Regions from separate parts of the Peribacillus sp. BM1 genome, predicted to be linked through region 1. Evidence: riboswitches for the same ligand, from Rfam matches in the RefSeq annotation. Region 1 holds a riboswitch; each other region holds the start of a gene.
The links. Region 1 has a riboswitch for S-adenosylmethionine ahead of AC1MGI_RS01315 (methionine ABC transporter ATP-binding protein). Riboswitches for the same ligand answer to the same signal wherever they lie in the genome.

Region 1 (4,290 bases):
GGAGCTTCCTTTAAACGTTTCGTTAATGAATTGCTCAACTTTTTCTGATTGATAGAGTTCAACTAACTTCTGTAGTTCTGGACGGTCTGCATTCCCTTTTTTCACAGCAATAATATTAATGTATGGTTTAGCTGTTGCACTTTCATGGAATAAGGATTCATCTAGTTTTAGACCTGCCTCCATAGCAAAGTTATTATTAATAATCGACGCGTCCACATCATCTAAGAAACGCGGTGTATTTCCAGCAGCTACTGCTTCAAACTTCAAATTCTTCGGATTGGTTGCAATTTTATTTAACGAACCATTGCCATCAAAATCTTCAACTAACGTGATCATACCCGCTTCTTGTAAAAGTAATAAGGCACGTCCAAAGTTTGTTCCTTCATTAGGTAAGGCAATCGTCGCTCCGTCTGGCAGATCTTCAAGCTTCTTATATTCTTTTGAATAAATCGCCATCGGGGCAATAACCGTAGAACCAATTGCTTCTAAATCGACCTTTTGCTTTTTAACAAATTCGTCAAAATAAGAAACCGTTTGAAAAGAATTGGCATCAATTTCTCCTTCAGCTAATGCAAGATTCGGCTGGATATAATCATTAAATTTAACGAGCTCGATATTTAACCCTTCTTCTTTAGCGATGCCAACAATATAATCCCATATTCTTGTATCCCCACTGCTTACGCCAACTTTCACTGTTTTTTCGCTGTCTGCACTGCCTTTTTCATCACTATTTCCGCATGCCGTCAAAACAGCAAGTGTTAGTATTAAGATTGCAATTAATAATTTTTTCATCTTTTATTCCCCCAATTATCTTCTTCTGATTTTTTTGGACACGATATTTCCAGTTGATTGCAGTAATTGAACGATAACTACAAGCGCTGCTACAGTGACAATCATCGTCATCGTATCGAACCGTTGATACCCATAACTTAAAGCCAGGTCACCAACTCCACCCGCTCCAACCGCACCAGCCATCGCTGAAGCACCGACAAGACCGATTGTTGCTGTTGTAAACGTAAGTACCAATGAGCTAAGTCCTTCTGGAATTAAAAAGCGAAAAATAATTTGCCATGTCGTCGCTCCCATTGCTTCTGCCGCTTCAATAATTCCTTTATCTACTTCTAAAAGGGAATTTTCTATTAGTCGCGCAATATAAGGCGCCGCATAAAAAATCAAGGGAACGATCGCTGCATTTGTTCCAATTGCCGTACCGACTACTAATCTAGTAAATGGAATCAGTGCAACTAGTAAAATAATGAATGGAATAGATCTTAAAATATTAATAACTGGGTTCAAAACATTGAACACCCACTTATTCTCCAAAATATGACCATTCCTAGTTATGACGAGTAAGATTCCCAGTGGAAGTCCTATCACAACTGAAAATAAGAGAGAGAAGGCAACCATATAAAGCGTATCACCAAAGCCAGTTAACAGTTGCTCCGTAGTAATTTCCATGCCCCATAATGTGTTATTCATGTATACTCACCTCCTGCACGAGAATATTTTCTGCTTGAATAAAGTCGAATGCTTTCTTGATTTCAATCTCGTTTCCAGTCACTTCCATAATTAAATTACCAAACGGCGTTTCCTGAATTTCGGAAATGTTCGCCGATAACACATTTAAATCGACATCAAATTTTTTTGCGATTGTAGATAATAATGGTTTGCTTGAATTCACCCCAATAAAATTAATTTTCCAGATAATCGGATTCCCTTCCACCTGGCTTTTATAGCTTTGCGGAATTTCATCATGAATTACTGTTCGGACAAAGTTTTGGGCAATCTCTGTTTGCGGCTTAGCAAATACGTCAAACACAGAACCTTGCTCAACAATCCTACCGCCTTCCATAACTGCCACTTTATTACAAATTTCACGAATAACCGACATTTCATGGGTAATCAACAAGATCGTGATGTTGTATTCCCGGTTTACTTTCTTTAACAGTTGCAAAACGGCACTTGTCGTTTGAGGATCGAGCGCTGATGTTGCTTCATCGCATAACAGAATCGAAGGATTAGTTGCTAGGGCCCGCGCAATGCCGATTCGCTGTTTTTGACCACCAGATAATTGCTCTGGATAATTTTTCGCCTTCCCCAAAAGGCCGACAAATTCCAATAATTCATTTACCCGGGTATGAATTTCTTTTGCAGGGGTACCCGATAAGATAAGCGGCATTGCAACATTATCAAAAACCGTCTTTGAGTTAAGTAAATTGAAATGTTGAAAAATCATGCCGATTTTCTTCTTCTCCGCCCGTACATCTTTCGGCTTTAACGAGGTCAATTCTTTGCCATTTACCAAAATTCGCCCTTCTGACGGACGCTCTAGTAAATTAACTAATCGGATCAGCGTACTTTTACCAGCACCACTGTAGCCAACAACGCCGAAAATATCGCCTTTCTCAACGACTAAATCGATCCCTTTCAAAGCTTCAACGGTTTGTTTCTTCGATTCATACATCTTTTTCACATTCTGAAATTCAATCATCTGCTCTCCCCCATGTTGTTCCTATTATAAGTTGTAACACGAAAAAGCCTCCTCCATCATTAGACAGAAGAGGCTTACTTAGACAAATAAAAGATTACACTTCTATGAATTATCTAGCAAAGGCTTCTTCTTATCTATCAAACTTTCGTCTGTTGGAATTAGCACAGTATTTTTACAAAAGTAAAAACCTGTTGCCGAGGTATCACAGGGCCAAGTCCCTCCACATCTCTTGATAAGAAATTATCGATATATAATTTTATGTCCTTCACTATATAACTAAATATTTAAAATGTCAATTAAATTCTTAAAAGTCTGTTTGTTCTACCTAGAGGTTAGTCGATAATAAAAGGGCCAGAGCCATTTAAAACGTTTCTGAACCTTATCATATGAACACCATAGCAATACTCTTCACTGATATATAGGTACTATAAAATAAAAAAGACGACCCTTCATATAGAAGAATCGTCTTTTTTTCTTAAAAAATCTTCTGGCGATCTCTTTCATCTTTTAATATTTCTACCGCTTCTCTAAACCGCTGGGAATGAACGATTTCTCTTTCTCGCAAATAACGTAAGGAGTCATTTAAATCTGTATCATCAGACATATCAATGATCCATTGATAGGTGGCTCTTGCCTTCTCTTCGGCTGCTATATCCTCATAGAGATCCGCAATCGGGTCTCCTTTTGCTTGGAAATATGTAGCAGAGAATGGGACTCCTGCTGCGTTATTATAGAATAGCGCGCTATCATGAGCTACATAATGCTCCCCAAGACCCGCTTCCTTTAATGCTTGAGGTTTCGCGTCCTTCGTTAGTTTATAAATCATCGTTGCAATCATTTCCAGATGGGCAAATTCCTCTGTACCAATGTCTGTTAATAGTCCAATCACTTTATCAGGAATCGTATACCGCTGATTTAAGTAACGGAGAGCAGCAGCAAGCTCACCATCTGCCCCGCCATATTGTTCCATTAAATATTTGGCAAGCGTTGGGTTACACGTACTTACTTTCACTGGATATTGTAGTTTTTTTTCATAAATCCACATGATATTCCCACCTCTCTGTGGAAAAGGAGCGGGGCTTCATACGATCAGCGCAGCCCCCACCTTCATTAGGTAATGCAATTCTAATACTTGAACTTTTTCCATCGTAGGACTTTGAAACAGATGCTTATATATGTTTTCTGCTTAAACTTGCCATGGCCAGGGTCCGCTCCATGCCCAGTAATCCTGCTGAGTATTCACACTTCCTTTCTGTAAAGGACCAAAGGACTCTTCAAATTTCTGTTTGATTTGTTTGCTGTACAAGGCAAAGTGATTATATTGTTGAATCGCATTCTGATCTGTAGGATGTGTATCTAGGTATAGTACCAATTCATCAATGACAAAATCGATGGCTTGGATCTCCTCTAATTGCTGATAATACTCAATCGGCATCGTATTAGCCATGACCGCTATCTCCTCCTCGCTTATAAGGATTGTCATAATAATCGTAGAAGACCTTCCAAAGCGTCCCCTTTCTCAAAGCCTCTTGCGGTGTGAACTGTTCAAGATTTGGTGGTTGAAAACCTAAATACAAATTAGGTGGCGTACTGTAATACTTTTCTCCGATTGGCGGACAAGGATCGAATAAACCGCGAAAAGGAACATACGATTTTATCGGCGTAAACCTCTCTCGTTGTTGATCCATTTCTACACCTCACATTATTTTCTCTATTGAATATATGCGCTGTAGGAAAAAGATATCCCGCTAAAAACAAATGGAGAGATGAATGGCAGGAAATGGCGCACTATTGAGAGG
Region 2 (4,290 bases), 1.4 Mb from region 1:
AAAACCGCTTTAAAGAAGGAGATATTTTAAGGTACAGTTCGCAAACAGGAGAAAGCTTAGCGAGTCATCCTGATATCATCTCAAGTCAGTTGTTAGAAAAGCATGAACCTGATTTAGTTGAAGACAAGGAAAAACTAACTGAAGAGAAGCGGCTCTTAAAACAAGATTTATCAGGTTCATTTAGCAAGCGAGATACAGATCGATTAATTGAATTGGAAAAAACACTTGGCAAAGTTATAGAAAAATTTCGTCGTAAGGAAATGGAGCTTGTCAAAGAAGCTAAAATCGTTGGTAGCACACTGGCAAAAACAGCAAGCGACAGCACACTTTATGAACAGGAATATGATTTAGTCATTCTTGATGAAGCGAGTATGGCTTATGTCCCACAAGTTGCATTTGCTGCATCGTTAGGCAAGAATATCATTGTCTGTGGTGATTTTAAACAATTGCCGCCAATTGCTTCAGCTCGTGATGAATCAGTGAATAAATGGTTAAAAGAAGATATTTTTCATTGTTCAGGAGTTGCGAATGTAGTGAATGAAGGGAAGCTCCATCCACATTTGTTTCTGTTAAAAGAACAACGCAGAATGCATCCAGATATTTCGGCCTTCACGAATAAACATATTTATCATTCCCGAGTTTGTGATCATGAAAGTGTACAAGCAAGCCGTGCAAAAATTGCTAAGAGAAGACCATTTCCTAATCGTGCCTTAATGCTGTTAGAAACGAGTGGAACTGGTGAACATTGTATAGCGGAGCGAACATCGAAATCGAGGATGAATCTTTGGCAGCTGTTCTTGTCGTTCCAACTTCTTCATGAAGCGTATTCAAACGGTGCACGTTCCATCGGATATGTGACACCGTATCGAACTCAATCTCGTCTTATGGATCTATTATTACAAGAAGTATATGCGAAAGAGCTTGAACAAGCTGATATTATTGCAGCAACTGTTCATCGATTTCAGGGAAGTGAACGTGATGTAATGATATTTGACACAGTCGACAGTTATCCTGAAACACGTGCTGGGATGCTTTTGACTGGAAAGAATAGTGAGCGGCTCATTAATGTCGCAATTACGAGAACGAAAGGAAAATTCATCCAAGTAAGCGATACGGACTATATTCGAAAAAACGTTTATAAAGGTAAAACATTACGTAAGCTTGTGGATCATCAAACAACCTTTGGACATACAGTTGCAACCAGGGACATTGGCAAGTGGATTCAAAATCATCATCCTAAGCTTCAGTGGATGCATGCGCGTAAGTTGGATGCTCTAAGTGAGGATATTAAAAAAGCATGTCACTCAATTATCTTGTCTATACCTGATAAAGGAATAGTTACAGAAGATTGGTTGAATATGCTGAATTGTAAACAAAAACATGTTAAAATCACGCTTATTTCCATTCGTCCGCTTCCAGGTTTGGCCGTGCAAGAACAGATTGAAACAAATATTGCTTTTCCATTTGTCATCATTGATAAGCAATATCTCTGGCTAGGAATGCCGCTTGAAGCAGCAAGTAGACTTTCCCCACCTTATGTGGCTGCACGACTTGATTCAGTTGCGGTTGTTGAATATTTTCTTACACAACTACCTAGCGTAGAATAGAAGAAACTATAAGGGGCATATCTCAAAAGGTCTGACCTCGCACTCTAAATCAGTATGTAGTGTATCTATCACTTATCCTATACTGTATTTAGTTGTTGCGGGGTCAGACCTTTCTTTGAGGACATCCCCCTTCTTAATTATCCCAGTATTACAATGTGTGAATAAATATTATTCAAACAATTCCGATGAAAAATATATGATTTAATCTTGACAATCAGTTATTAGAATATTATGATAAAATTAACTTAATACTTCTTATCAAGAGAAGCCGAGGGAATGGCCCGATGAAGCTTCAGCAACCTCTACAACTAGTAGAAAGGTGCTAATTCCTGCAAGCATTGGCTTGTCAGATAAGGGTGACTACGCATAAAGTCCTCTTTCTATCAGGAAAGAGGACTTTATGCGTTTAATATAGATTAAACCCTTTGAATGTAGACCGTACAAAGGATCATAACTAATTTACTAAGAGAGAAGGTCAACAAATGCCCAATGTAGTGATTTTATCTGGAAGCCCTTCAGCAACATCTAGGACTGATGTAGTTTTAAAATTTGTTCAATCGTTGTTAGAAAAGGAGAATATAACGGTAAAGTATATTTCCGTTTTAGATATTTCTGCTGAGGATTTGCTTTATGCACGCTATAATAGCACTGGAATTAAACAAATAGCAAAATCAATCGAGGAAGCGGATGGGGTGATTATTGGTTCACCTGTGTACAAAGCTTCTTATACAGGTATTTTAAAATCTCTAATCGATTTATTACCAGAAAGTGCGTTTAAAGGAATTCCAGTGTTACCGCTAATGGTCGGTGGGAGTAAAGCGCATTTATTAGCAATCGATTTTGCCTTAAAACCGCTTATAACTACTTTAAAAGGAAGAGCCACTCAAGGGACTTATATTATAGATAATCAAATTGATAAAGAAAATAGTTTACAGCCTATTACTGATCAAGATATTCAAACTCGACTTAATAACAATTTAGAGGAGTTTCTCCAAACCATTAAACAAACTAAACCAATAATCGCTTAAGACTACATTTAGCACCAATTTACATCATTAAAAAACGAATGGGTGGTAATGATTATGACAAAAAAAAGAATTTATTTAAATGCATTTGATATGAACTGCGCAGGGCATCAATCCCCTGGGCTTTGGACACATCCAGACGATCAATCATCTACGTACAAAGATGCAGAATACTGGACGCATCTTGCAAAAGTACTGGAAAAAGGGAGATTCGATGCCATATTCCTTGCCGATGTCCTTGGAACATATGATGTATACCAAGGTTCTCGCGATGCAGCAGTTCGTCAGGGTGCTCAAGTTCCAGTCAATGATCCCGCATTTGTTGTTCCGATCATGGCGCAAGTTACAAAGCACTTAGGATTTGGCTTAACTGCGTCGACAAGCTATGAACATCCCTATCTATTTGCTCGACGAATTTCGACATTGGATCATTTAACAAAAGGGAGAATCGGTTGGAATATCGTAACATCTTATTTAAATAGTGCTGCACGCAATCTTGGCTTAGATCAACAAATTAATCATGATAATCGTTACGATATAGCTGATGAATACTTAGATGTTGTCTATAAACTATGGGAAGCTAGTTGGGAAGATGATGCAGTCGTAGTGGATAAGGAAAAAGGGATTTATGCAGATCCAGAAAAAGTTCATGATATCGATCATGATGGTGAATTTTATAAAGTTCCAGGAGCTCACCTATGTGAACCTTCACCACAACGTACTCCTGTAATATTCCAAGCTGGGGCATCACCAAAAGGAACGAAATTTGCAGCAAAGCATGCAGAACTTGTTTTCATTGGTTCAACATCGATGGAACGTACAAAAAACACTGTTACCTCTTTTAGAGAAGAGGCAGTGAAGGCAGGTCGGAAAGCAGATGAAATCAAGATTCTTACATTGATTACGCCAATTGTAGGTGCGACTCAAGAAGAGGCTGAAGCTAAATATTTGGATTATAAAAAGCATGCCAGTTATGAGGGATCACTTGCATTATTCGGTGGCTGGACTGGTGTGGATATGGAAGGGGTGGACCCTAAGGAAAAAATTCAATATGTAAAGAATGATGCCATCCAATCAACATTAAAATCGATGTCCGATTTTACTGTTGAAGAAGTCGCCGAATTTATTGGAGTAGGAGGCATGGGACCTGTTGTTGTTGGTTCGCCTGAACAAGTGGCAAATTCTTTAGAGGAATGGATCGATGTTACAGGAGTGGATGGTTTTAATATTGCTTATGCGGTTACACCTGGTACTTTTGAAGAATTTGTCGAATATGTGATTCCAATTTTACAAGAGCGAGGTTTAGTCAGAAAAGAATACGAAGAAGGAACCTTCCGAAACAACCTATTTGGCAGTGATTATTTGCCGGATCACCATCATGGAAGACAATATCGTAAAAGACTTTTTCCAGCAACTAGTCTGTAACTTGTTAACTAGATATATTGTTGTGGTATTATCGCCGATTCGTGCGAGTCTCTAAATCTAATTTTAGCTATATAATGATCGAATGATAGGCAATCAAATTATTGATTGTCTATTTTTGTGGAGAACACAATCATACTAAAATATTTGGATTAAATCTCTAAGCATACTATGTGCAATTTTATGGATTCTTTTATATGATGGCTGTAAGTAACCAGATAACAAATGATTATAGA
Region 3 (4,290 bases), 620 kb from region 1:
ACCCTTAAGACACCCTCGTTTTTTCAACTTAACAAAAGGGGCTCCTCCTAATTTTAAGGAGGAGCCTGCATTACTACTATCTAACAGACTCTGTTGTTTTCAATTGTGCCCCTAAAAACTTCGCCAACTCAAGCATGCCATACTTTCCAGCTGCCTTCTCAGCGTCTGAATTATAATTAGTATTCGTATTCACATCGTATGTAAATACCTCACCTTTTTCATTGCGAATAAATTCGATGCCAGCAACGGTAATTTGATTTGCCTTTAAAAATTGTTCGTATTTTTCAATGATTGGCTCTTCAATACCTTCTACAATCTGGAATTTCGGCTTTTCTTCGACTTCCTCACCCACTGGGCAGAATAGATCACCGATTTGACAAGCATCAGCTGGACAAAGTTCAAATCCTTCTGAAGTATCCACTTGAACCGCATAGACAAATTTTCCACCAACAAACTCACAACGCGTGATAAATGGTTCTGGAGCTTTAATATATTCTTGAATCAAGGTAATACCATCTACGGGTTCTTCGAATGCTGCCCCATCCAAATATTGTTTTAATCCGTCTATAGAATGGAATAATTGAACACCAAGCCCTTTTCCTGCCCGGTTATGCTTAGTAATAAACGAAGCTGTACCGATCTTTTCAGCTGCAGCAAGAATGTTATCTCTACCAATTGCCGCAATCGTTTTCGGCACCCTGATCCCTTGTTTTCTTAAAGCGGTATACTGATTAATCTTGCTTAACTCTAAACGTAATGCACGCGTGCCGTTAAATACAGTACGATCATGTTCTTCTAACCATGATAAGACACCTTCCGTTAATTCTGGAGCATAACGATGACCTCTCGTATGAGAAGAAGCACTCATTCGACTATAAAATATTCCTTCCGGCGGAGCTTCCGTCAAATCGACGATTCCTTCGTCAAGATGCCACTCCTCATATGGCAATTGAAGTTCCTCTAACCGTTTCGTTAGATGGGCGGTCCACTCGCCATTTTCATGAATAACGTAAATTTTACTCATTTTACTGCCTCCTAAGTTCATCTTTGTCTTTATACTTGAATTTTTGTACGTTTTTCTTCAACCAGCGGCATTACTTGTTTAGCAAATCGCTCCATCTCTTCAAGCTGAGGAGAAAATTGCAGCAATAACAAATCAACGCCCGCTTCTTCAAATGCAAGAATTTGGTCAGCAATTTGGGCAGGGGTTCCAATTAGATTCGGACGCAGCCCACGATTTGAAACAGAGTAGTCGAATAACTTGACCTGTTGCTCAAGCTGTGACTTGCTTATAAAGTCATTATATCCAGCATAGGCACTTGATTCTTTCACATCCGTAATTCGCGCTAGTTCTTCCTGGGCTTGTTCTTCTGTATCTCGGCATACGACGTAAGCAGCCATTCCGAAGCTTGAAAATGGTGATTTCCCTGCTGCTTCTCTTTGCTGCTTCATTCCTTGAATTTTCACAGCAACTTCCTCAACTGTGCCACCATGCATGACATATGCATCACACTGATTGACAATTGTCTCTTTGCCACGTGGACTTTCTCCACCCGCATAAAGAATTGGATTCGGGCGCTGTACAGGCTTCGGATGCAAATGAGTATTGGCAATCGAATAATACTTCCCATCATATGAAAATGTATCTTCTGTCCATAAACCTTTAAGCACCTCAAGGAATTCCTCTGTGCGCTCATAGCGTTCATCATGGGCTGTAAAAGCTCCGCCATACTGACGAGCCTCTTCCTCCCACCACGCAGAGACAACATTCAATGTAAATCGGCCGTTTGAGATTTGATCAATATTCGCCGCCATTTTTGCCGTTACCGCCGGATTATGAAAACCAGGTCTGACAGCTGTCATAATTTCAATCTTATCCGTCACAGCTGCAAGGGCAGCTGCCGTTGACCAAGCTTCAAGTGAATCACTCTCAGGACCTTTAATATCATTTAAATTGAGTTCAGCGACAAGGGTTGTATCATAGCCCCACTTTTCCGCAGCTTGTGTTACCTTTTTCGCATACTCAAAAGTTGGGGGCATCTTCTCATCTTCTACATTCCGTAACCATCCGCCGAATATCGGCAGCCAATAACCATATCTCATTTCCCTATCTCCTCTATGATTAAATTATGGGCTCCTTCTTTGATAAGACAAAAAAACTTCTCCGATAAGAAGAAGTTTGCGATTGCATTCCACCTTATCTGCCAGAGCCATTACTCCGCTGGAATTAGCACCGTACTGACAATTGTCAACGGTTGCCGGGCTTCAAAGGGCCAGTCCCTCCACCTCTCTCGATAAGAACATATTAAATTATATTAATAATTAGAATAATCTTATATTATACCTTTGGTATTCGTCAAGACATATGTTTGCACAAATCAGAAAAATGCAATACCATTTATAAAAAAGAGGATATCCAAAAAGGGTCAGACCCTTTTTGGATATCCTCTCGCCGCTCTTTCTAGTATCCTTTAAAGGGCATATCGACTACGATCCGCCACTTACTGCGTAGGAAGTCAAAGACACTATGCAAGTTAAACAAAAATGCAAACAATAGACCCTTCCTATCGGCTTACTTGACCATACGTCATACAAAGGATAGATTACTCAAGGTCTTACTATTGTTTATCCCTTTTCCGCTACAAGCGTATACGTTTTTGGTAATCCAATATCATGCATCTTATGATTCGGCTCTTCTTCAAGCACTTTGATAACGAGCCCTGATTTACCAACTGCAGTGACAAGCTCCCCTATTGTCCACTTCCGCTGTACTACTTGTAATAGTTTTTCTTGTTCGCCATCCGGCATATGCTTGGAAAATGCTACATTATTTGATTCAATCGTGGGATCAAAATAATTACCCATTACTTTATGCTTTTTTCCAGATGAAGTAATTAGTTTAGTAGAAATCGGGTGAAACTCATGTAAAATAAAGCGCCCGCCCGGCTTTAGGATTGCTTGAACGATCTCCATTAACGGTGCTAAATCAATTAGATAATGCAAAACGCCAAGCTCCATCAAAACTAGATCATGATCATTGTTAGCATGGTCCCCAGTTATCGACAGGACATCCGATATAATATAATCCACTGAAACTTGTGCTGCTTCGGCCAATTCCTTAGCAAATGCAGCATTTTCCCGCGAAAAGTCTACAACCTTAACCTCAGCCCCAAGTGCAGCCATTGCTACAGCCTTCACTCCATTAGAACCCATCAGATGCATCACTTTCTTCTTTCGTAAGTCCCCCATATACTGGTAAAAAGGTTGCAGACGCCATTTTGGATTATAGAGGATTTTCGACGCAAGCTGCCCAGGCTCTCCGTAGCGATTCACTAAGGCAACATAATTATTCTGATTCCACGCAGCTTCATTTCCTTCGGTAAAACCTTGCTGAATCCCCGCTAAATGGGCATGAATAGGTCCACTGAACACCGCCATCTCTTCATCATAAAAATAACTATAGAGAGATTGGCACCAAAGTTCTACTCCTTCAGTGACTATTGAAATCCGATACGGGTCGGTTTTTATCGTCGTATTATAATTGCAAACCACAGTAACTAACTGCTCTCCCATACTAAATTGAAATGACGCGCTCTCAGTCGTCTTTGTAGGATGAGATGGCGAAAAGCCCTTAAATAACTGATGGGCCTCATTGAATAAATCCCACTGTACATCAACTGTTATTTCAAATGGTTCTTGTACTGAGACACCTTGAATTAGCAGGGCCGCAGCATAAGTAAATTGATACGGAATACTCTCCCCTTCTAATAAACGACCTACCTCTATTGCAGTTTGTATGTTTGATGATTTCATAAATCCTCCACATTTGCATTTTCTTGTTTTACATCTAGGATAAAGACCTAGCTGCACTTACTTAAAAAGGTGTACAAAAATCCCGCTATATAGCACTGGCCGTACTATCTAATTGGAGTTGAGTTTACTTTTTTAACGAAGAGTTCTTCATACTGGTAGCAAGCCAATGAACGCCCTTCACTTCTTACTCCACCAAAGAATGTTTAAAGGCGTAAATAACCGCCTGTGTACGATCTTGAACATCAAGCTTACTTAAAATGCTGCTCACATGCACTTTGGCTGTTTTTAAAGCAATAAACAGCTCATCTGCAATCTCCTGATTTGTTTTCCCCTGAGCCATTAGTAGTAATATTTCCATTTCCCGATTGGTCAATGATTCATGAGCAGCTGTTTCTGGTTTCTTCCTCATCTTCGCCATCATTTTACCGGTAACTTCTGGTTCAAGAACGATTTTACCATGAAATGTAGAACGTACAG

Region 2: linked by a shared signal. The riboswitch ahead of ssuE (NADPH-dependent FMN reductase) and the one ahead of AC1MGI_RS01315 (methionine ABC transporter ATP-binding protein) in region 1 are both predicted to bind S-adenosylmethionine.
Region 3: linked by a shared signal. The riboswitch ahead of AC1MGI_RS04325 (LLM class flavin-dependent oxidoreductase) and the one ahead of AC1MGI_RS01315 (methionine ABC transporter ATP-binding protein) in region 1 are both predicted to bind S-adenosylmethionine.

The regions. Positions count from the first base shown of each region.
Region 1 covers NZ_CM155259.1:273,009-277,298, forward strand. The annotation lists gene AC1MGI_RS01305 (MetQ/NlpA family ABC transporter substrate-binding protein) at 1-792, opposite strand, end outside; gene AC1MGI_RS01310 (methionine ABC transporter permease) at 808-1,458, opposite strand; gene AC1MGI_RS01315 (methionine ABC transporter ATP-binding protein) at 1,472-2,491, opposite strand; SAM riboswitch class I at 2,619-2,730, opposite strand; gene AC1MGI_RS01320 (manganese catalase family protein) at 2,967-3,536, opposite strand; gene AC1MGI_RS01325 (spore coat protein CotJB) at 3,678-3,938, opposite strand; gene AC1MGI_RS01330 (spore coat associated protein CotJA) at 3,931-4,179, opposite strand.
Region 2 covers NZ_CM155259.1:3,264,891-3,269,180, reverse strand. The annotation lists gene AC1MGI_RS15790 (AAA domain-containing protein) at 1-1,607, shown strand, start outside; SAM riboswitch class I at 1,860-1,964, shown strand; gene ssuE (NADPH-dependent FMN reductase) at 2,090-2,635, shown strand; gene AC1MGI_RS15780 (LLM class flavin-dependent oxidoreductase) at 2,690-4,057, shown strand.
Region 3 covers NZ_CM155259.1:891,757-896,046, forward strand. The annotation lists gene AC1MGI_RS04320 (ATP-grasp domain-containing protein) at 77-1,024, opposite strand; gene AC1MGI_RS04325 (LLM class flavin-dependent oxidoreductase) at 1,054-2,103, opposite strand; SAM riboswitch class I at 2,195-2,301, opposite strand; gene AC1MGI_RS04330 (class I SAM-dependent methyltransferase) at 2,626-3,813, opposite strand; gene AC1MGI_RS04335 (response regulator) at 3,998-4,290, opposite strand, start outside.